4 regions of the Streptomyces sp. NPDC107575 genome follow, and region 1 is predicted to be linked to each of the others. Evidence: riboswitches for the same ligand, from Rfam matches in the RefSeq annotation. Region 1 holds a riboswitch; each other region holds the start of a gene.
The links. Region 1 has a riboswitch for cyclic di-AMP ahead of ACZ7L4_RS22000 (C40 family peptidase). Riboswitches for the same ligand answer to the same signal wherever they lie in the genome.
Positions count from the first base shown of each region.

Region 2: another riboswitch for cyclic di-AMP. It lies ahead of ACZ7L4_RS07325 (M23 family metallopeptidase); the one in region 1 lies ahead of ACZ7L4_RS22000 (C40 family peptidase).
Region 3: another riboswitch for cyclic di-AMP. It lies ahead of ACZ7L4_RS11220 (M23 family metallopeptidase); the one in region 1 lies ahead of ACZ7L4_RS22000 (C40 family peptidase).
Region 4: another riboswitch for cyclic di-AMP. It lies ahead of ACZ7L4_RS36645 (transglycosylase family protein); the one in region 1 lies ahead of ACZ7L4_RS22000 (C40 family peptidase).

Region 1 covers NZ_JBVKBG010000004.1:510,159-515,206, forward strand. Annotated here, with positions in the region: gene ACZ7L4_RS21995 (hypothetical protein) at 233-586, shown strand; gene ACZ7L4_RS22000 (C40 family peptidase) at 670-1,851, opposite strand; cyclic di-AMP (ydaO/yuaA leader) riboswitch at 1,860-2,004, opposite strand; gene pcrA (DNA helicase PcrA) at 2,191-4,677, shown strand; gene ACZ7L4_RS22010 (M23 family metallopeptidase) at 4,718-5,048, opposite strand, start outside.
Region 2 covers NZ_JBVKBG010000002.1:115,126-120,173, reverse strand. Annotated here, with positions in the region: gene ACZ7L4_RS07330 (GntR family transcriptional regulator) at 1-437, opposite strand, end outside; gene ACZ7L4_RS07325 (M23 family metallopeptidase) at 658-1,458, opposite strand; cyclic di-AMP (ydaO/yuaA leader) riboswitch at 1,472-1,634, opposite strand; gene ACZ7L4_RS07320 (M16 family metallopeptidase) at 1,884-3,251, opposite strand; gene ACZ7L4_RS07315 (M16 family metallopeptidase) at 3,269-4,612, opposite strand; gene ACZ7L4_RS07310 (DNA gyrase/topoisomerase IV subunit A) at 4,906-5,048, shown strand, end outside.
Region 3 covers NZ_JBVKBG010000002.1:1,033,045-1,038,092, forward strand. Annotated here, with positions in the region: gene ACZ7L4_RS11215 (tyrosine-protein phosphatase) at 1-736, opposite strand, end outside; cyclic di-AMP (ydaO/yuaA leader) riboswitch at 1,120-1,292, shown strand; gene ACZ7L4_RS11220 (M23 family metallopeptidase) at 1,296-2,072, shown strand; gene ACZ7L4_RS11225 (SGNH/GDSL hydrolase family protein) at 2,291-3,073, shown strand; gene ACZ7L4_RS11230 (TetR/AcrR family transcriptional regulator) at 3,116-3,754, opposite strand; gene ACZ7L4_RS11235 (APC family permease) at 3,960-5,048, shown strand, end outside.
Region 4 covers NZ_JBVKBG010000009.1:101,042-106,089, reverse strand. Annotated here, with positions in the region: gene ACZ7L4_RS36655 (cytochrome P450 family protein) at 1-467, shown strand, start outside; gene ACZ7L4_RS36650 (transglycosylase family protein) at 611-1,621, shown strand; cyclic di-AMP (ydaO/yuaA leader) riboswitch at 1,802-1,960, shown strand; gene ACZ7L4_RS36645 (transglycosylase family protein) at 1,965-2,681, shown strand; gene eno (phosphopyruvate hydratase) at 3,007-4,287, shown strand; gene ACZ7L4_RS36635 (FtsB family cell division protein) at 4,382-4,870, shown strand; gene ACZ7L4_RS36630 (DUF501 domain-containing protein) at 4,897-5,048, shown strand, end outside.

The DNA of each region.
Region 1 (5,048 bases):
GGGAGCGGGTCGCCGCCGGACCTTTCTCGGCGGTGGTGTCCGACTGCCGCCCCTGGCCCGGGCGGCGGTGGGGAGCCGGTCACCTGAGGAAGGACGCTAAACCTCTGCGTAACGGGTTGGTGCCGGATTGTTCGCAACTGGTCTGTTTGTTACGGATGGTGGCGGAGAGTGATAACAGAGTGGCAAAGGGGTGCGCGTAGTGGCCCATGGGCGTCCGGTTAGGCTCCGAACCATGGACGTACTCATCCACCTCTTCGTCGGCCTGCACATCATCGGCATCGCCTCGCTGCTCGGCGGCTTCCTCACGCAGATGTCGGCGATGAAGGAGGGCGCGGCCCGCTTCAACAAGGCGATGCTGCACGGCGCCCTGACCATGCTGGTGACCGGCGTCGCCCTGGTCGGCCTCAACCAGGCCGACGGCAGCACCGTCAACAACATCAAGATCGGCGTGAAGCTCGCGCTCCTGATCGTGATCCTCGGCATCGTCTACGTGAAGCGGGACGAGGAGAAGGCGGAGAAGGGCCTCTTCATCACCGTCGGCGCGCTCACCGTCGTCAACATCTTCATCGCGGTGCTCTGGACCTGAGCGACCGCGCACAGGCCGTACGCGCCGTGCACACGGAAGGGCCCGGCAGGCCGTGACCTGCCGGGCCCTTCCGCGTACGTACGTCAGGCCGGCCGCACCACACTGTGGATCGACGACGTGCCGTCGTAGTAGATCGACTCCTCGCGCACGACCGCGCCCGGCTTCGGCGCGTGGACCATCATGCCGTCGCCCATGTAGAGGCCCACGTGGCTGATGTCGTCGTAGAAGAACACCAGGTCACCGGGTTGGATGTCGGAGAGCGGCACCGTCTTGCCGATCTCGACCTGGTCCCAGGTCGTCCGCGGCAGCGAGATCCCCGCGGACTTCCACGCCGCCTGCGTCAGGCCCGAGCAGTCGTACGAGTCCGGGCCCGTGGCGCCCCACACGTACGGCTTGCCCTCCTGTGCCTTGGCGAACGCGAGCGCCTGCGCGGCCTTCGTCGCGTACGAGGCGTCGGAGGAACCGGACGACGACCCCGAGGAACCGGACGAGGAGCCGGACGACTGCTCCTTCGCCGCCTCGGCCGCCTTCCGCTTCGCCGCTTCCTCGGCCTTCTGCTTGGCGGCCAGCTCCGCCGCCTTCTTGCGGGCGGCCTCCTCCTTGGCCTTCTCGATCGCGGCGAGCCGCGCCTTCTCCTCGGCGGTCAGCTTGGACAGCAGCTGACGCGCGTCGGAGAGCTTCGTCTGCACGGTCTCCTTCGTGGACCTCAGCTCGGTCTGCGAATCGGTGAGGTCCTCCAGGCTCGACTGCGCCTCGGTGCGCTTCTTCGCGGTCTCGCGCGTCTGCTTCTGATAGTCGTCGATCGACTTCTTCTGCTCCTCGGTCAGCCGGCTCATCAGCTGGCGCTGCGAGAAGTAGTCCTCCGGGTCGTCCGCGAGGAACATGGTCGCGGTGTCGCTCACACTGCCCGAGCGGTACTGCTCGGCGGCGTACCTGCCGAGCTTCTGGCGGGCCGTGTTCATCTCCTCGGTGCGCTGCGCGACATCGTCGAGGAGCTTGTCGACCTGCCGCTTCTTGGCGTCGGTCCGTTCCTTCGCCCCGTTGTACTTCTGGGTGGCGACCTCGGCCTGCCGGTACAGGGAGTCGACCTTCTTCTGCACCTCCTCCAGGCGCGGCTTGGACGACGGCTGCGCGGGCGCGGCCTGGGCCGTCTGCGAGAGCAGGGCCACGGAGGTGAGGGCGGCGGTCGTGATCCCGACCGCGGGGGTCGTGCGAAGACCGCCGGTCATCCGGGAACGGCTGCGGGGCTTGCGGTGCGACGCCAAGGCAGGCGACTCCTTCCGTCGTCCGCCTACCGAGTTAGCTGTCGGGTTCGGGCGTGGAAGGCTGCCCTACGGTCGGCTGACCGATTCACCCCAAGGTCGGTTGGGTCCCCGGTTCCCTGCCTCGCGGCGTACGGGACTCGGCGGGGGCTTCCCGTTCGCCGCGACATTCGCGGGCGGGGGGACGGGCTGCCCGGCTGCACCGTAGCCAACTCGTGTGGCTGCTGTGAAGGTTGATGTTCGATATGCCCGATACATTTTCGTGATCTGCCCTCTGGAGGGCTCTTGGAGTTCCGAAGGCAGCCACGGGTTGTCAGTGGGGCGGCCTAGACTCGTAGAGCGATGAGCAGCCTCTTTGACGACAGCTTCCTGACCGGCCTCCAGAAGGGCGCGCCCGGCTCCCCGAGCGGTGAGCAGGAACCCCCGCCGCCGCCCCCGGACCCCGAGTACGACGACGGGGCCCCGGAGCCGATGCCGGACGGGCTGTTCGGCGTGCCCCCCGAGCGCGACGCCCACTACCGGAACGGCGCCCCGCGCCCGGTCCTCGACCCGGCCTCCCTCCTGGAGGGGCTGAACGAGAACCAGCGCGCGGCCGTGGTGCACGGCGGCTCCCCCCTGCTCATCGTCGCCGGCGCCGGATCGGGCAAGACCCGCGTCCTCACGCACCGCATCGCGTACCTGCTCGCCCAGCGCGGCGTGCACCCCGGCCAGATCCTCGCGATCACGTTCACGAACAAGGCCGCGGGCGAGATGAAGGAGCGTGTCGAGGACCTGGTCGGCCCGCGCGCGAACGCGATGTGGGTGTCCACCTTCCACAGCGCCTGTGTCCGCATCCTGCGCCGGGAGAGCAAGAAGCTGGGCTTCACGTCCTCCTTCTCGATCTACGACGCCGCCGACAGCAAGCGGCTCATGGCGCTCGTCTGCCGCGACCTGGACCTCGACCCGAAGAAGTTCCCGCCGAAGTCCTTCAGCGCCAAGATCAGCAACTTGAAGAACGAGCTGATCGACGAGGAGGACTTCGCGGGGACCGCCGCCGACGGCTTCGAGAAGACCCTCGCCCAGGCCTACGCGATGTACCAGGCCCGCCTGCGCGAGGCGAACGCGCTGGACTTCGACGACCTGATCATGACGACGGTGAACCTGCTGCGCGCGTTCCCGGACGTCGCCGAGCACTACCGCCGCCGCTTCCGCCACGTCCTCGTCGACGAGTACCAGGACACGAACCACGCGCAGTACGCGCTGGTGCGCGAGCTGGTCGGCCCCACCGAGGGCGAGGGCGCCGACCCGGCCGAGCTGTGCGTCGTGGGTGACGCGGACCAGTCGATCTACGCGTTCCGCGGCGCCACGATCCGCAACATCCTGCAGTTCGAAGAGGACTACACGAACGCGACGACGATCATGCTGGAGCAGAACTACCGCTCCACGCAGACGATCCTCAGCGCGGCGAACGCGGTGATCGAGCGCAACGAGTCGCGCCGCCCCAAGAACCTGTGGACGAACGAGGGCCCCGGCGCCCAGATCACGGGCTACGTCGCGGACACCGAGCACGACGAGGCGCAGTTCATCGCCGACGAGATCGACCGGCTCACCGACGCGGGCGACGCGCTCGCGGGCGACGTCGCGGTCTTCTACCGGACGAACGCGCAGTCCCGTGTCTTCGAAGAGATCTTCATCCGCACCGGCCTGCCCTACAAGGTCGTCGGCGGCGTCCGCTTCTACGAGCGCAAGGAGGTCAGGGACGTCCTGGCCTACCTGCGGGTGCTCTCCAACCCCGAGGACTCGGTGCCGCTGCGCCGCATCCTCAACGTGCCCAAGCGCGGCATCGGCGACCGCGCCGAAGCGATGATCGACGCGCTCTCCCAGCGCGAGAAGATCTCCTTCCCGCAGGCGCTGCGCCGCGTCGACGAGGCGTACGGGATGGCGGCCCGCTCGGCGAACGCCGTGAAGCGGTTCAACACGCTGATGGAGGACCTCCGCACGATCGTGGAGTCGGGCGCCGGCCCGGCCACGGTCCTCGAGGCCATCCTGGAGCGCACCGGCTACCTCGCCGAACTGCAGGCCTCCACCGACCCGCAGGACGAGACCCGGATCGAGAACCTCCAGGAACTCGCCGCCGTGGCCCTGGAGTTCGAGCAGGAGGCAGGCGAGGAGGGCGAGTCCGAGACGGGCGGCGGAGGGCTCTCCGACTTCCTGGAGCGCGTCGCCCTCGTCGCCGACTCCGACCAGATCCCGGACGACGAGGAGAACAGCGACGGCGTCATCACGCTGATGACGCTGCACACGGCCAAGGGCCTCGAGTTCCCCGTCGTCTTCCTGACCGGCCTCGAGGACGGCGTCTTCCCGCACATGCGCTCCCTCGGCCAGGCCAAGGAGCTGGAGGAGGAGCGCCGCCTCGCGTACGTGGGCATCACGCGCGCGCGGCAGCGGCTCTATCTGACCCGCGCCTCGATGCGCAGCGCCTGGGGCCAGCCCTCGTACAACCCGCCCTCCCGCTTCCTGGAGGAGATCCCGGCCGGGCACCTGGACTGGAAGCGGACCGGCCCGTCCACGCCGGCGGCCTCGACCAAGAGCATCGGCGGCGGCATCGCGGCCTCCCTGTCGTCCTCGCGCTCCCGCACGGGTACGACGCCGGCCTTCGCCACGAGCCGGGCGAACTCCAAGCCGGTGGTGGCCCTCGCCATCGGCGACCGCGTCACGCACGACCAGTTCGGGCTCGGCACGGTGGTGGGCGTGTCGGGCACGGGCGACAAGGCCGAGGCGTCGATCGACTTCGGCGACCCGAAGCCGAAGCGTCTGCTGCTGCGGTACGCGCCGGTCGAGAAGCTGTAGCTCTACGGAAGCTGTAGCCGTCCCACAGGGGTGGGGCGGCTCAGTTCGGGTTGAGGCCGTGGCTGCGCAGCCACGGCAGCGGGTCGATCGCCGCGTTGCCGCCGGGCCGCACCTCGAAGTGCAGATGCGGTCCCGTCGAGTTGCCGGAGTTCCCGGACCGCGCGATCACGTCACCGGCCTTCACCGGACCGCTCATCACGGTGTGCGAGGACAGGTGGCAGTACCAGGTCTCCGTGCCGTCCTTGGCCGTGACGATGGCCATGTTCCCGTACGCGCTGTTCCACTGCGTCTTCACTGTGCCGTCCGTCGCGGCCATCACCGGAGTCCCGTACGAGACGGGGAAGTCGATGCCGGAGTGCTGGGACATCCAG
Region 2 (5,048 bases), on a different contig from region 1:
AGGGTGATCAGCCCTGGGCTGCCGGAGGCCTGGACGAGCGTCTCGTGGAACCAGCTGCCGAGCGAGCGCAGATCCTCGCTCTGACCTCGCCTCGAGCGCTCCTGCCCCAGCCTGACCAGGCCGCGCAGCACCTTGAGGTGGGCCTCGGTGCGGCGCTGCGCGGCGCGGGCGGCGCCCATGGGTTCGAGCAGCATGCGGATCTCCAGGAGGTCGGCCGCCTCCCGCTCCGTGGGTTCGGCCACGCACGCGCCCGCGTGCCTGCGCGTGACGACGAACCCCTCCGCCTCCAGGGTGCGCAGCGCCTCCCTGACGGGCACGCGCGAGACCCCGTAGCGACGCGCGAGCAGTTCCTCGGTGAGCCTGCCGCCGCGCTCGTAGACGCCGGCGACGATGTCGTCGCGGATCGCTGTGCATACCGACTGCGCGGGAATGCGCATGACTCGACCTCCGCCTCAACGCCCGCGATACGCGGTCGATTGACGCCCGGTCAAGCACGAATGACGCGCGGCCGGAACGTTTACCCGAAGACTCTATTCCACCGGAGTTGAATTTCCGACGAGGGAACTGAATCCGGGGATATTTTTTGGACAGTGCGGAGCCGGGAACGCGAAAGCCCCGGCTCGGGGAGCCGGGGCTTTCGTGGAGTGTGCTGTCGGGTCAGACGTTCACACCGTGCTGGCGCAGGTACGCGACGGGGTCGATGTCCGAGCCGTAGTCGGGGCCGGTGCGGGCCTCGAAGTGGAGGTGCGGGCCCGTGACGTTGCCGGTGGCACCGGAGAGGCCTATCTGCTGGCCGGGGGTGACGTCCTGGCCGACGGAGACGCCGATCGAGGACATGTGACCGTACTGGGTGTACGTGCCGTCCTTCATCTTGATCACGACGTTGTTGCCGTACGCGCCGCCCCAGCCGGCCTCGACGACGGTGCCCATGCCCACCGCGTGCACCGAAGTGCCGCTGGAGGCGTGGAAGTCGATGCCGGTGTGGCTGCCGGAGGACCACAGGCCACTGCCGGCCTGGTAGGCGGTGGAGACGTACGAGCCGGCGATCGGCGACACGAAGCTGTTCAGGCGCTTGCGCTCGGCCTCACGGGCGGCGCGCTCCTTGGCCTCGCGCTCCTTCTCGGCCTTCTCCGCGGCCCGCTTCTTGGCCTCCGCCTCGGCCTTGCGCTTGGCCTCCTCGGCCTTCTTCTTGGCCTCGGCCTCGGCCTTCGCCTTGGCGGCGGCCTTCTGCTGCGCGGTGGCCTGCGCGTCGATCTGCTCGGCCAGGGAGTCGCCGATGGCGACGGCCTGCGTGAGGCCGTCGTGCGGGGCGACCGCGGTGTCGGCGGCGAGAGCGGGGGCGGCGAGACCGCCCACCACGCCCGTCGTGGTGATGGCGGCGACGCCTGCGACCTGAGCGGTGGTACGCGTCAGGCGGCTGGGACGGCGGTGCTTCCCGGTGGCACGGGTGAACCCCATGAAGTGGCTGGTCCTTTCCTTCCTTCTCGCCTACCGGGTTAGCTGACGGGTTCGGAGCAGGAAGGTCTCCTACGGGCCCCCTCCCCTCACGGGAAGAGCGCCCGATTCACCCCAGGGACTTCGGTGGGTCCCCGGCTCCCCTGGCTCGCACCACGGGGACTCGGCGATGACTGTCCGGTGTCGCGGGCGCGACGTACGTCTGGCGGACAGCCGGAGGGAACGCTAAGCGGGGCATCTTTGGATCGACAAACAGAACCCGGCTTTTGTAGTGCACGCCACAGGGCAGAGAGGCAACCTCTACATCAATTCGGACATTTGTGATCGTGTGGTGATTGAAGGCGATCGTGACGGACGCCACGAAGCCCCGGCCGCCGATACCGGCGCCGGGGCTTCGTGGTGTGCCTGGAGAGGCGGACTCGGTCCGCTCAGCCCGCGACCACCGTCACCTCGCCGATACCGAGCGCCTTGACCGGCTCCTCGATCTGCGCGGCGTCGCCCACCAGGATCGTCACCAGGCGGTCCGCCGGGAACGCGCTCACGACGGCCGCCGTGGCCTCCACGGTGCCAGTGGCGGCCAGCTGCCGGTACACCTGTGCCTGGAAGTCGTCCGGCAGGTGCTGCTCGACCTGGTCGGCGAGGGTGCTCGCGACGGCCGCGGCGGTCTCGAACTTCAGCGGGGCCACACCCACCAAGTTCTGTACGGCGGTGTCCCGTTCGGCATCCGTCAGCCCCTCGGCCGCCAGCGTGCGCAGCACCTTCCACAGGTCGTCGAGCGCGGGCCCGGTGTTCGGCGTGTCCACCGAGCCGCTGATGGCGAGCATCGCCGCACCACTGCCGTCGGGCGCGGAGCGCAGCACCTGGGCGAAGGAGCGCACACCGTAGGTGTAGCCCTTCTCCTCGCGCAGGACGCGGTCCAGACGCGACGTCAGGGTGCCGCCCAGGCAGTACGTGCCGAGGACCTGAGCGGGCCACACACGGTCGTGCTTGTCCGGTCCGACCCGGCCGATCAGCAACTGCGTCTGCACGGCGCCCGGGCGGTCCACGATGATCACGCGGCCGGTGTCGTCGGCCACGACCGGCGGCACGGGGCGCGGCTCGGCGGTGTCGCCCGTCCAGGCGCCGAGCGTGTCGGCGAGGAGGGCGTCCAGGTCGATGCCCGTCAGGTCGCCCACGACGACGGCCGTGGCGGTGGCGGGGCGTACGTGCCGGTCGTAGAAGGCGCGCACCGCCGCCGCGTCGATGGCCGAGACGGTCTCCTCGGTGCCCTGGCGCGGGCGCGACACGCGCGCGTCGGCCGGGAAGAGCTGCTTGGAGAGCTCCTTGGCGGCGCGCCGGGCCGGGTTGGCGCTCTCGTGCGGGATCTCGTCCAGGCGGTTGCGGACGAGGCGCTCGATCTCGCTGTCGTCGAAGGCGGGGGCGCGCAGCGCGTCGGCCAGGAGGGCGAGGCCCTTGGACAGACGCGAGGCCGGCACTTCGAGGGAGGCGCGGACGCCGGGGTGGTCGGCGTGCGCGTCCATCGTGGCGCCGCAGCGCTCCAGCTCGGCGGCGAACTCCTCGGCGGAGTGCTTGTCGGTGCCCTCGTTGAAGGCCCGCGCCATGATGGTCGAGACGCCGTCGAGCCCCTTCGGCTCGGCGTCCAGCGGTGCGTCCAGCTGCACCTCCACGGCGACGACCTGCTGACCGGGCCGGTGGCAGCGCAGCACCGTCAGACCGTTGGGCAGCGCGCCGCGCTCAGGGGCCGGGAACGCCCACGGCTTGGGCTCGCCCGCCTGCGGCCGGGGGTGGAAGTCCATGTTCGCGAGCTGATCCGTCACTGGCCCGCCTCCTCGGTGATCTCGGCGGTCTCGGTGTCGGCGGGCGCCGTCGGCTCGTATACGAGGGACGCGCGGTTGTCGGGGCGCAGGCGCGCCTTGGCGACCTCCTGGACCTCCTCGGCGGTCACGTCCAGGACGCGCCCCACGGCGGTCAGGGCGAGCTGCGGGTCGCCGAACAGGACGGCGTAGCGGCACAGCTCGTCGGCGCGCCCCGCGACCGTGCCCAAGCGGTCCAGCCACTCGCGCTCCAACTGGGCCTGCGCGCGCTCCATTTCCTCGGGACTCGGGCCCTCTTCCGCGAACCGGGCGAGCTCCTCGTCGACGGCGGCCTCGATGACCGGCACCTCGACGTCTCCGGAGGTCTTCACGTCCAGCCAGCCCAGGGAGGGCGCTCCGGCGAGGCGCAGCAGGCCGAAACCGGCCGCCACAGCGGTGCGGTCACGGCGTACGAGGCGGTTGTACAGGCGCGAGGACTCGCCGCCGCCCAGGACGGTGAGGGCGAGGTCGGCGGCGTCGCACGCGCGCGTGCCGTCCTGCGGGAGGCGGTAGGCCGACATCAGCGCGCGCGCCGGGACCTCCTCCTCGACGACCTCGCGCTGCTGCTCGCCGATGACCTCGGGGAGCCCGCCGTCGCGCGGGGCGGGCTTGCCGTCGTGGCCGGGGATGGAGCCGAAGTACCGCTCGACCCAGGCGAGCGTCTGCTGGGGGTCGATGTCACCGACGATGGAGAGCACCGCGTTGTTCGGCGCGTAGTAGGTGCGGAAGAAGTTCCGCGCGTCCTCGAGGGTGGCCGCGTCCAGGTCGGCCATGGAGCCGATGGGCGTGTGGTGGTACGGGTGTCCCTCGGGGTACATGAGGGCGGTCAGCTTCTCGAACGCCGTGCCGTAGGGCACGTTGTCATAGCGCTGGCGCCGCTCGTTCTTCACGACGTCCCGCTGGTTCTCCATCGACTCGTCGTCGAGGGCCGTCAGGAGCGAGCCCATGCGGTCCGCCTCCAGCCACAGCGCGAGCTCCAGCTGGTGGGCGGGCATGGTCTCGAAGTAGTTGGTGCGCTCGAAGCTCGTCGTACCGTTGAGCGAGCCGCCCGCGCCCTGGACGAATTCGAAGTGTCCGTTGCCGTGCACCTGCTTCGAACCCTGGAACATCAGGTGCTCGAAGAGGTGAGCCAGGCCCGTACGGCCCTTGACCTCGTGGCGCGAGCCGACGTCGTACCAGAGGCAGACCGCCGCGACCGGGGTCAGATGATCCTCGGAGAGCACCACGCGCAGGCCGTTGGCCAGCCGGTGCTCGGTCGCTGTCAGGCCGCCGGAGCCGGCCTCGGCGGTGGCCGTGTGACCCATGGGCATGTACGTCCCTTCGATCGCGGTGCAACGCGAATACGCGGTGAGCTCTGGACTGCGGCAGGTCCTGGAACACTGAACTGCTGCGAGTCCTGACACTGTATGCAAGCGTGCTGGCACCTGGCGAAGTTCCCGCCGGGGCTACGCCGTGAGCGAGCAGGCGGCCTCTCGGGGCCGCGCGACACCCGGTACTGAAGGGCCGCGAGCGGCGTTGTCAGTGCGGCGGTCCACAATGGTCCGCGACAGTTCCCGTTCATGTAACCGTTCTTGTAGGTGAAGGAGCCGCAGCCGCGATGGCCCGCCGCAGCACGAAGACCCCGCCGCCCGACGACTTCGAGGAGAAGATCCTCGACATCGACGTGGTCGACGAAATGCAGGGCTCCTACCTGGAGTACGCGTACTCGGTCATCTACTCACGCGCCCTGCCCGACGCCCG
Region 3 (5,048 bases), on a different contig from region 1:
CGAGGTAGCGGTCCGTGCTGCCCCACTGCTCGTCGATGGTCTCGAGGCCGGCGTTGAGGTACTCGATGCGGGCGTCGAAGAGCGGGCTGAGCAGCTCCATGACCTCGGGGGAGTAGGCGTCCTTCGCGGTGGCGGTGCGGCGCACGTTGTAGCGGCGGTGCTTCTCGTTCGACTTGAGGTAGTCCGCTTCGATGGCGTCGCGCTCCACGCCCACCGCGAGCAGCGTCACCGCGATCGACAGGCCGGCGCGGTCCTTGCCGGCCGCGCAGTGCATCAGCGCGGGGAGGCTGTCCTCGGCGAGGGAGTGCAGCACGCGGCTGTGCTCGGCGGTGCGCTCCTTGATCATGGTGCGGTAGGACTCGACGAGGCGGTTGGCCGCCCGGCCCTCGGAGAGGATCTGGCGCAGCTGCTCGATGTCGCCGTCGCGGACCATGGCCCAGAATTCGGCGCCGTCGGCCGGGTCGTTGAGCGGCAGGTTGAGATTGCGCACACCGGGCAGCTCGACGTCGGCGCCCTCCAGCTTCTGGTCCGCGGCGTTGCGGAAGTCGAAGACGGTGTGCAGGCCGAGCGAGGAGAGGAAGGTCGAGTCCTCGGCCGTGGCGTGGGCGAGGTGACCGCTGCGGAACAGTACGCCCTGGCGCACGCGCCGGCCGTCCACGGTGGGCAGGCCGCCCACGTCTCGGAAGTTGCGCACTCCGGTCAGCTCGGGCTCGGTGGACGGTGCGTGCTGCGTCACAGGGGCTCCTCCCAATCGGTGCACCGGCGTTGGGTCGCCGGCGGGCGCGCTCCTGACGATACGACATCGGTTCCACAGGCAACCATCTGTCCGATTCGTTCCGATCTGTGCCAACTGTGCGTGAATCGAAGGGGCTTGTGGGCGTGTGCGTGACCGGCCTCATGTTCGTGACGCTGTGTGGCGGGCGGCCCGGATTGCCTCCCCAGTAATCCCCGAAGGTATGGCGTTGGTAAAGCGGGGAATGTCGACGCAGGGTTACACAGGGAGGCCTCAGAAACCCAAGGAATTGCCGCCGCAGGTGAATTCGGCAGTTGTCGCCGCCATTGCGGTTCGCCTACGGTCACCAATCAATCCGGTCGGAACGCCTAGTCCTGCCGCCGCCCGGATTCCTTTCGACTACCCGTCACGGCAGGAGCGGGGGACCCACACGCACGACGCCGCGTAGGGGGATTTCCCGAAGCGGCTAGGGGTGAAGCCGTGCCCGTACTCCGGGTGCGGCCGGGCATCTCCAGCCCGAACCCGACAGCTCACCTCGTAGGCGACGGAGAGGAAATTCAGCATGCCCGCAAAGGGAAAGCACCGCCTTTCGACCTCCCGCCGCATCGCCCGTGTCGCCGCCGTCGCCTCCGCCGGTGGAGTCGCCGTGGCGCTGCCGCTGATGGGCGCCACCGGCGCGCAGGCCGCGACGTCCGGCGGCACCGCCGACGCCACGACGTACACCGTCAAGGCCGGTGACACGCTCTCGAAGATCGCCAAGGCGCAGGACGTCGACGGCGGCTGGAAGAAGCTGTACGAGGACAACAAGGACGCCGTCGGCTCCAACGCCGACCACCTCAAGATCGGCGTCAAGCTCGACCTCGGCGGCGCGGCCGAGGGCGGCTCCGCCGACGAGGCCACCGCCACGCAGGCGAGCGCCAAGACCACCGCCTCCGGCGACTACGTGGCGCCGGTCGACGGCGCCCAGGGCCACGGCTACGGCAACTCCGGATCCATGTGGTCCAGCGGCAGCCACACCGGCGCCGACTACTCGATCCCGACCGGCACCTCCGTGAAGTCGATCGCCGACGGCACCGTCGTGTCGACCGGCTCGGGCGGCGCGTACGGCAACGAGGTCGTCATCGAGCACGCCGACGGCCACTTCTCCCAGTACGGCCACCTGTCCTCGATCGGTGTCGCCCAGGGTGACACCGTGACGGCCGGCCAGGAGATCGCCAAGTCCGGCGCGACGGGCAACGTCACCGGACCGCACCTGCACTTCGAGGTCCGCACCACCGCGGACTACGGCTCGGACATCGACCCGATCGCCTACCTGAGCGAGCACGGCGTGAACGCCTGAGACGTTTCGTAGCGGACGCGACGGCCCGCTCTCTTCGGCGCCCGGGGTTGTTCCCCGGGCGCCGAAGTGCGTTCGCGCACTTATTCCCCAGGCGGCGAGTGGGCTATCTCACCACGCGTCAACCCCTGGCTACGGTCGCGTAGGTCACATCCGAGGGTGAAAGATGTGTGGTCGTGGCAAACGAATCGAGAGCACTCAGGGACTCACTCAACGGCACGATCCGGTCCTACGCGGCCGTGGGAGACAGCTTCACCGAAGGCGTCGGCGACCCCGGCCCCGACGGAAAGTTCGCGGGCTGGGCCGACCGGCTCGCCGTCCTCCTGGACGACCGCGTCCCCGAGGACACCTTCAAGTACGCGAACCTGGCGGTGCGCGGCAAGCTTCTCGACCAGATCGTCGCGGACCAGGTCCCCAAGGCGGTCGAGCTCGCCCCCGACCTGGTGAGCCTGGTCGCCGGCGGCAACGACATCATCCGCCCCGGCACCGACCCGGACGACGTGGCCGAGCGCTTCGAGAAGGCGGTCGTCAAGCTCGCCGACGCGGCCGGCACCGTCATGGTCGCCACGGGGTTCGACACCCGCGACGTGGCCGTGCTCAAGCACCTGCGCGGCAAGATCGCCACGTACAACATGCATGTGCGGGCCATCGCCGACCGCCACGGCTGCGTGATGCTCGACCTGTGGTCCCTGAAGTCCATCCAGGACCGCAGGGCCTGGGACGACGACCGGCTCCACCTGTCGCCCGAGGGGCACACCCGGGTGGCGCTGCGGGCCGCCCAGGCGCTCGGCGTCGAGGTGCCGGCCGACCCCGAGCAGGCGTGGCCGCTGCTCCCGCCGCGCGGCACGTTCGAGGTGCGGCGAGACGACATTCACTGGGCGCGGGAGTTCCTCGTGCCGTGGATCGGGCGCCGGCTGCGCGGCGAGTCCTCCGGCGACCGGGTGCAGGCCAAGGGCTTCATCGACCCGCACGCGGTCAAGGCCCACCTGGAGGCGGCGTCCTGACGCCTGCCTCTGTGGCGCTGCGGCGGCGCTGACGGGCTTCCGTCAGCGCCCCGCGGCCGTCAACTCCGCGCGCTCGAGCCCCAGTTCGCGGGCGAGCGCCTCGTCCACCCACTCCTGCATACGGGCCCGTGACACCGCGGCCGGCCTGGCGCGCCCGCCGTCGTACGCCGTCAGTTGCACGGCGAGCCCGTCGAGTAGGGCGGTGATCCGCAGCGCCGCCCCCATCGGGTCCGGGCAGGCGAACTCGCCCGCCGCCACGCCCTCGGCGACCACCTCCGCGAGCGCCGCCTTCCACTGCCGGTCGAGGTCCCGCGTGACCTCCCGCAGCGCGGGCTCGCGCAGCGCCGCCGCCCAGCCCTCGATCCACAGCCGCCACCCCTTGGCCTGCCCCGTCGGCGCGTACCAGCGCACCGCGGCGCGCAGCCGCTTCAGGGCCGTCGTGCGGCGGCCGAGCAGCTTGCGCAGATGCGCCAGGTCGCTCTCGGCGGCGTGCGCGAACGCGGCCGCGACGAGCTTCTCCTTCGTCGAGAAGTGGTACAGCACCAGCGCGTTGCTCACGCCGAGCGCCGACGCCACGTCGGCGATGCGCACGGCGGCGACCCCGCGCGCCTCGATCTGCTCGATGGCGGCCGTCAGCAGCTCTTCACGCCGCTCGGCCACGCTCAACCGGACTCTGGTCACGCCGCCAGCCTAGTTGTTTTTGTGTGCGGACTTGTTGCGTGCAGGACTCTTGACGCCCCGACGTCGCACAGGTCACAGTCACGTCACGTTCCACTACTGACTGTCTGTTCAGTCAATAAGTCGGTTGGACGGGGGTAGGCGCGGCCCCAGCAGGATCCCAAGAGCTGTCCGTGCCGTCCTCGTTCTGTTCTCGCCAGGAGCAATCGTGACCCAAGCGCCATCCCTCTCGCCGACCCCGCCCGCCGGGGACGAGCCCGACCTCTCCGAAGGGTGGGGCGAGCAGCGCTCACGGCTGCGCAAGGATCTGCGCCGGCTGGACGTGCTGTTCTTCCTCATCTGCACGCTCGTCGGCCTGGACACCATCGGTTCCGTCGCGGCCCAGGGCCCGCAGGGCCTGGCCTGGATGGTCATTCTGGCCGTCGTCTTCTTCCTCCCCTACGGCCTGCTCGTGGCCGAACTCGGCTCCGCCTTCCCCGTGCAGGGCGGCCCGTACGTGTGGACGCGCCTGGCCTTCGGCCGGCTCGTCGCGGGCGTCAACCAGCTCCTGTACTGGATCTCCAACCCGGTCTGGGTCGGCGGCAGCCTGTGCATCATCGCGCTGACCACCTGGGAGGAGTTCTTCACGCCGCTGCCGGGCGTGTGGAAGTACGTCGCCGGGTTCGTGTTCATCTGGGGCGGCGCGCTCGCCGTCGTGCAGTCCGTGCGCATCGGCAAGTGGGTGCCCATCGCGGGCGCCATCGCGCGCGTGGTGCTGCTCGGCTTCTTCCTCGTGTCCGTCGTCGTCTACGCCGCCGAACATGGCGTGCACGCCCTACCCGCGGGCGAATTCACCCCTACGTATGCGGGCTTCGTGGCGCTCGTCCCGGTGCTCATCTTCAACTACGTGGGCTTCGAACTGCCCAGCTCCGCCGCCGAGGAGATGAAGAACCCGCGCCGCGACATCCCCCTGTCGATCCTGCGCTCCGGGCTCGCCGCCGTGCTCCTGTACGGAGGCCCCATCCTCGGCATCCTGTTCGTGCTGCCCAGCGAGGAGATCGGCAGCCTGGGCGGCTTCATCGACGCCTGCAAGGCCGTCTTCACCGTCTACGGCGGCTCCATCGCGGCCGACGGCACCGTGACGCTGACCGGCATGGGCTCGGTGTTCGGCGGCGTCGCCGCGGCCGGCCTCATCATCGGCCTGCTCACCTCCGGCGTCACCTGGGCGATGGGCGCCCACCGCGCGCAGGCCGTCGCGTGCGCGGACGGCGCGGGACCGGCCTGGCTGGGCCGCATCTCCGAGAAGCACGGCACCCCG
Region 4 (5,048 bases), on a different contig from region 1:
GGTCGATCGCGGCGGGGGAGCGGGGCCTGCTGGAGACCGGGGTCGAGGAACTGCTGCGCTTCGACGGGCCGGTGGAGATGGCCACCTGGCGGTTCGCCAGGGAACCGCTGACCATCGGCGGCCAGGAGATCGGCGCCGGGGACCCGGTCCTCGTCGTGCTGGCCGCCGCCGACCGCGACCCGGCGCGCTTCACCGAGCCGGACACCCTCGACCTCTCCCGCCGCGACAACCAGCACCTCGGCTACGGGCACGGCATCCACTACTGCATCGGCGCCCCGCTCGCCCGCCTGGAGGGACAGGCCGCTCTCGGCACGCTCCTGAGCCGCCTCCCGGACCTGCGACTTGCGGTGGAACCGACCGATTTGCGGTGGCGCGGCGGGCTCATCATGCGCGGACTGCGCACGCTCCCGGTGGAGTTCACCCCGCGTCAGAACCCGGCCGGAACTGACGGACCGTCAACAATGTGACTTTCACGTGATCTACGCTGCATCGACTTGTGACAGGCGTTCGAGTGCAGCTACGTTCACGGATCATCGCGACACATGCACAACCCGCACCACTCGCACCACCCGTCGCGCGTAGCAGCATCAGTCTCGCGAAAGGCAAACGCATGCTCTCCGGGAACGGTCGTCACCGTCGCCCCCGTCAGGCCCCTGCTCTCGTCGTCGCCGCCGGAGTCACCGGCAGCGCCATCGCGATCCCGCTGTTCGCCGCGAGCGGCGCGAGCGCCGCGACCACGCAGGCGTGGGACAAGCTCGCCGAGTGCGAGAGCGGCGGGCAGTGGAGCCTGGACGCCGGCAACGGCTACTACGGCGGTCTCCAGTTCACGCAGGAGAGATGGGAGGAGTACGGGGGGCTCGACTACGCCCCGCGTGCCGATCAGGCCAGCCGCTCGCAGCAGATATCCGTCGCCGAGAAGGTTCTCGGCGACAAGGGCCCGAGCGCCTGGCCGATGTGCTCGCTCACCTCGGACCTCACCAAGGACGACGGCTCGGCGGACGTCGACCCGGGCGTGTCCGCGTCGCCGTCGGCGCAGCCCTCCGACTCGTCCGACACCGATGCGGACGGCGCGTCGGACGAGGACGCCGACGCCGACAAGACCGCTTCCTCTTCCCCGGACGCGACGGATTCGGGAGACGCGGATTCGGGAGACAAGGGTCACGAGGAGTCCGTCGACCCCGAGGCGTCGGACGGCCCGTCGGCCGACGAGTCGGGCGATACCTCCGGTAACAAGGCCGAGGACTCCTCGACCCCGTCAAGTGACAAGTCCCACGCGCCTTCTGGCGACGCCCCCGCCGAGACGGCCGCACCGTCCGCCTCGCCCTCCGGTGCGGCCTCGGACGACTCCTCCTCCGGCCGCCACCGCGGCGACCGCGCCGACGACGACGGTTCCGGCTCCCGTACGGGAGAGGGCCGTCACGCCTCGCGCGACGACAAGCGCGCCGGCGACACGTACGAGGTGCACGCCGGCGACAACCTCTGGGACATCGCGAAGGCCCAGGACGTGCACGGCGGCTGGGACGCGCTCTACGAGCGGAACAAGGAGACGGTCGGTACCGACCCAGACCTCATCCTTCCTGGTCAGAGCCTGGATCTTGGGGACGGATCGGACAAAAGGTAGCGGGGGTTCAGGTCGGTTGAGGGGGCTTTGTCCGATGTCGATCGAGTGAGACATGGGTCTCAAAGCCCCTGATCGACTTTGAAATCGGGCGGATCGACCGCTTACGTTCGTGACCGCTCGCTTCAGCGGGCCCCGACGGATGTCACGCCGAATCCTGCCAACGTCCGTACGGGAACAGTCGTCGCGTAAGCGCCGTAGGCAGGAGCGGGGGACCCAGGTAAGCCGCCCTTCCGGGAGACCGGACGGGCTTGGGGTTAAGCAGCGCACAAGGATGCGTCTGCCGGGCACTCACTGGCCCGAACCCGACAGCTCACCTCGCAGGCGTCGGTGAGGAGACATCTCCATGCTGTTTTCCGGCAAGAACAAGCACCGCCGCCCGTCCAAGGCCGTCCGCGTCGCCACGCTCGGCGGCGTCGCCGCTGCCGCCGTCGCCGTGCCGCTGATGGGTGCGACCTCCGCCTCCGCCGCCACCACCTCCGAGTGGGACCAGGTCGCGCAGTGCGAGTCCGGTGGCAACTGGTCCACCAACACCGGCAACGGTTTCTACGGCGGTCTGCAGTTCTCGTCCTCCACCTGGTCCGCCTACGGCGGCGACCAGTACGCCTCCACCGCCGACCAGGCGTCCAAGGCGCAGCAGATAGCCGTCGGCGAGAAGGTTCTCGCTTCCCAGGGCAGCGGTGCCTGGCCGAACTGCGGCTCGGGCCTCTCCTCCACCCCGAACGAGGGTGGCGGCGACGACTCGTCCGCGCAGCAGCAGGCTCCGAAGCAGGAGACCCAGCAGCGCGCCGACCGTTCCGAGCAGCGCCAGCAGCCGCAGCAGCAGGAGGCCCCCAAGCAGGAGGCCCCGAAGCAGGCCGCCCCGAAGCAGGACACCGTCACCACCCCGACCGGCAACAAGGTCGAGAAGGGCGACGGCGAGTACAAGGTCAAGTCCGGCGACACCCTCAGCAAGATCGCCGAGGCGCACGACACGACCTGGCAGCAGCTGTTCGAGAAGAACAAGGACATCGTCAAGGACGCCAACCTGATCTACCCGGGTCAGCAGCTGCACCTCAGCTAAGACGTCCGGCCCCGCGCAGGGGCCACCGGTCCGCACAGGACCCAAGGCCCTCCCAGGCCATCAGGCACGGGCTCGGCATCGGCGGACGCCGAGCCCCGCCGCACCCCGTCCCCACGGGCCGCTCACTTCGGCGACCTCCGCCCCGGCACAGCCGGGACGGAGGTCGCTGTTTTTGTTCCGTTAAGGAACATTTCGCTAACGGCGTTGTCCACGAGGCGGGCGTTCGGATGGCCGATGAGCGCGAGCCGGTTAGGCTCAGGGGGGCGGGACCCGTTGTTCCGACGGCCGCCCGCACAGCTTCGTCACATCCCAGAAGGAGATGCTCGTGCCGTCCATCGACGTCGTCGTAGCCCGGGAAATCCTGGACTCCCGAGGCAACCCCACGGTCGAGGTCGAGGTCGGCCTCGACGACGGGAGCACCGGCCGCGCGGCCGTCCCGTCGGGTGCCTCCACCGGTGCCTTCGAGGCCATCGAACTCCGCGACGGTGACCCGAACCGTTACCAGGGCAAGGGCGTCGAGAAGGCCGTCCTCGCCGTCATCGAGCAGATCGGCCCGGAGCTCGTCGGCTACGACGCCACCGAGCAGCGCCTGATCGACCAGGCGATGTTCGACCTGGACGCGACCGACAACAAGGGCTCGCTCGGCGCCAACGCCATCCTCGGCGTCTCGCTCGCCGTGGCCCACGCCGCCTCCGAGGCCTCGGACCTGCCGCTCTTCCGCTACCTCGGCGGTCCGAACGCGCACCTGCTGCCCGTCCCGATGATGAACATCCTGAACGGTGGGTCGCACGCCGACTCCAACGTCGACATCCAGGAGTTCATGATCGCCCCGATCGGCGCGGAGTCCTTCTCCGAGGCCCTGCGCTGGGGCGCCGAGGTCTACCACACGCTGAAGAAGGTCCTGAAGAGCAAGGGCCTGGCCACCGGCCTCGGCGACGAGGGCGGCTTCGCCCCGAACCTGGGCTCGAACCGCGAGGCCCTGGACCTGATCCTCGAGGCCATCAAGGAAGCCGGTTACGTTCCCGGCCAGCAGATCGCCCTCGCCCTCGACGTCGCCGCCTCCGAGTTCTACAAGGACGGCAAGTACCAGTTCGAGGGCAAGGAGCGCTCGGCGGCCGAGATGACGGAGTACTACGAGGAGCTCGTCTCCGCGTACCCGCTCGTCTCCATCGAGGACCCGCTGTACGAGGACGACTGGGCCGGCTGGAACGTCATCACCGAGAAGCTGGGCGACAAGGTCCAGCTCGTCGGCGACGACCTCTTCGTCACCAACCCGGAGCGCCTGGCCCGCGGCATCGAGGAGAACTCGGCGAACGCCCTGCTCGTGAAGGTGAACCAGATCGGTTCGCTGACCGAGACCCTGGACGCCGTCGAGCTGGCCCAGCGCAACGGCTTCAAGTGCATGATGTCCCACCGCTCCGGCGAGACCGAGGACGTCACGATCGCCGACCTCGCCGTCGCCACCAACTGCGGCCAGATCAAGACCGGCGCCCCGGCCCGCTCCGAGCGCGTCGCCAAGTACAACCAGCTGCTGCGCATCGAGGAGATCCTGGACGACGCGGCGGTCTACGCCGGTCGCTCCGCGTTCCCGCGCTTCAAGGGCTGAGCTTCCCTGACGCTGTAGATACGTACGTCCCCGCACTCGGTCCCGTACCGTGTGCGGGGACGTACGTACGTGAGCGGGGAGGCGGAAGCAGGCGATGCCCGGAAAGGTGCGGGACAGGGACTCCAGAGAGCGCTTCTCGACGGCCACCCGCCTGCGCGTGCTGGGCGAGCAGACCGCCGAGCGCGTCTACCGCTCGCAGAACAAGCGGCAGGCCCGCCGCTCCCGGCTCACGGGCCGCGCGGCCCTGCTCGCCCTCGTCCTGTGCACCCTCGTGGTCGCGCTCGCGTACCCGATAAGGCAGTACGTGTCGCAGCGCGGCGAGATCGAGGACCTGCGGCGCCAGCAGCAGGAGGCCAAGGAACGGGTCGACAAGCTGCGCGACCAGAAGGCCCGCTGGCAGGACGACTCGTTCGCCGAGCAGCGGATCCGGGAGCGCCTGCACATGGTGATGCCGGGCGAGACCGGCTACGTGGTGCCGAGCGAGCGCACCGCGGCCGAGCGCGCCGAGCAGGGCGCGGAGGACCGCCCCTGGTACTCCAACGTCTGGGACGGCGTCGACAAGGCCGACCAGGCGGACAACTGACAAAGACTGAAGGAAACACCCGAGCGATGGAAACTCCCCCGCCGCAGACCGAGCCCACCGCGCCCACGGACGCCGACATCCAGGCGTTCAAGGAGCAGCTGGGGCGCCCGCCGCGCGGCCTGCGCGCCATCGCGCACCGCTGCCCCTGCGGCAACCCGGACGTGGTCGAGACGGCGCC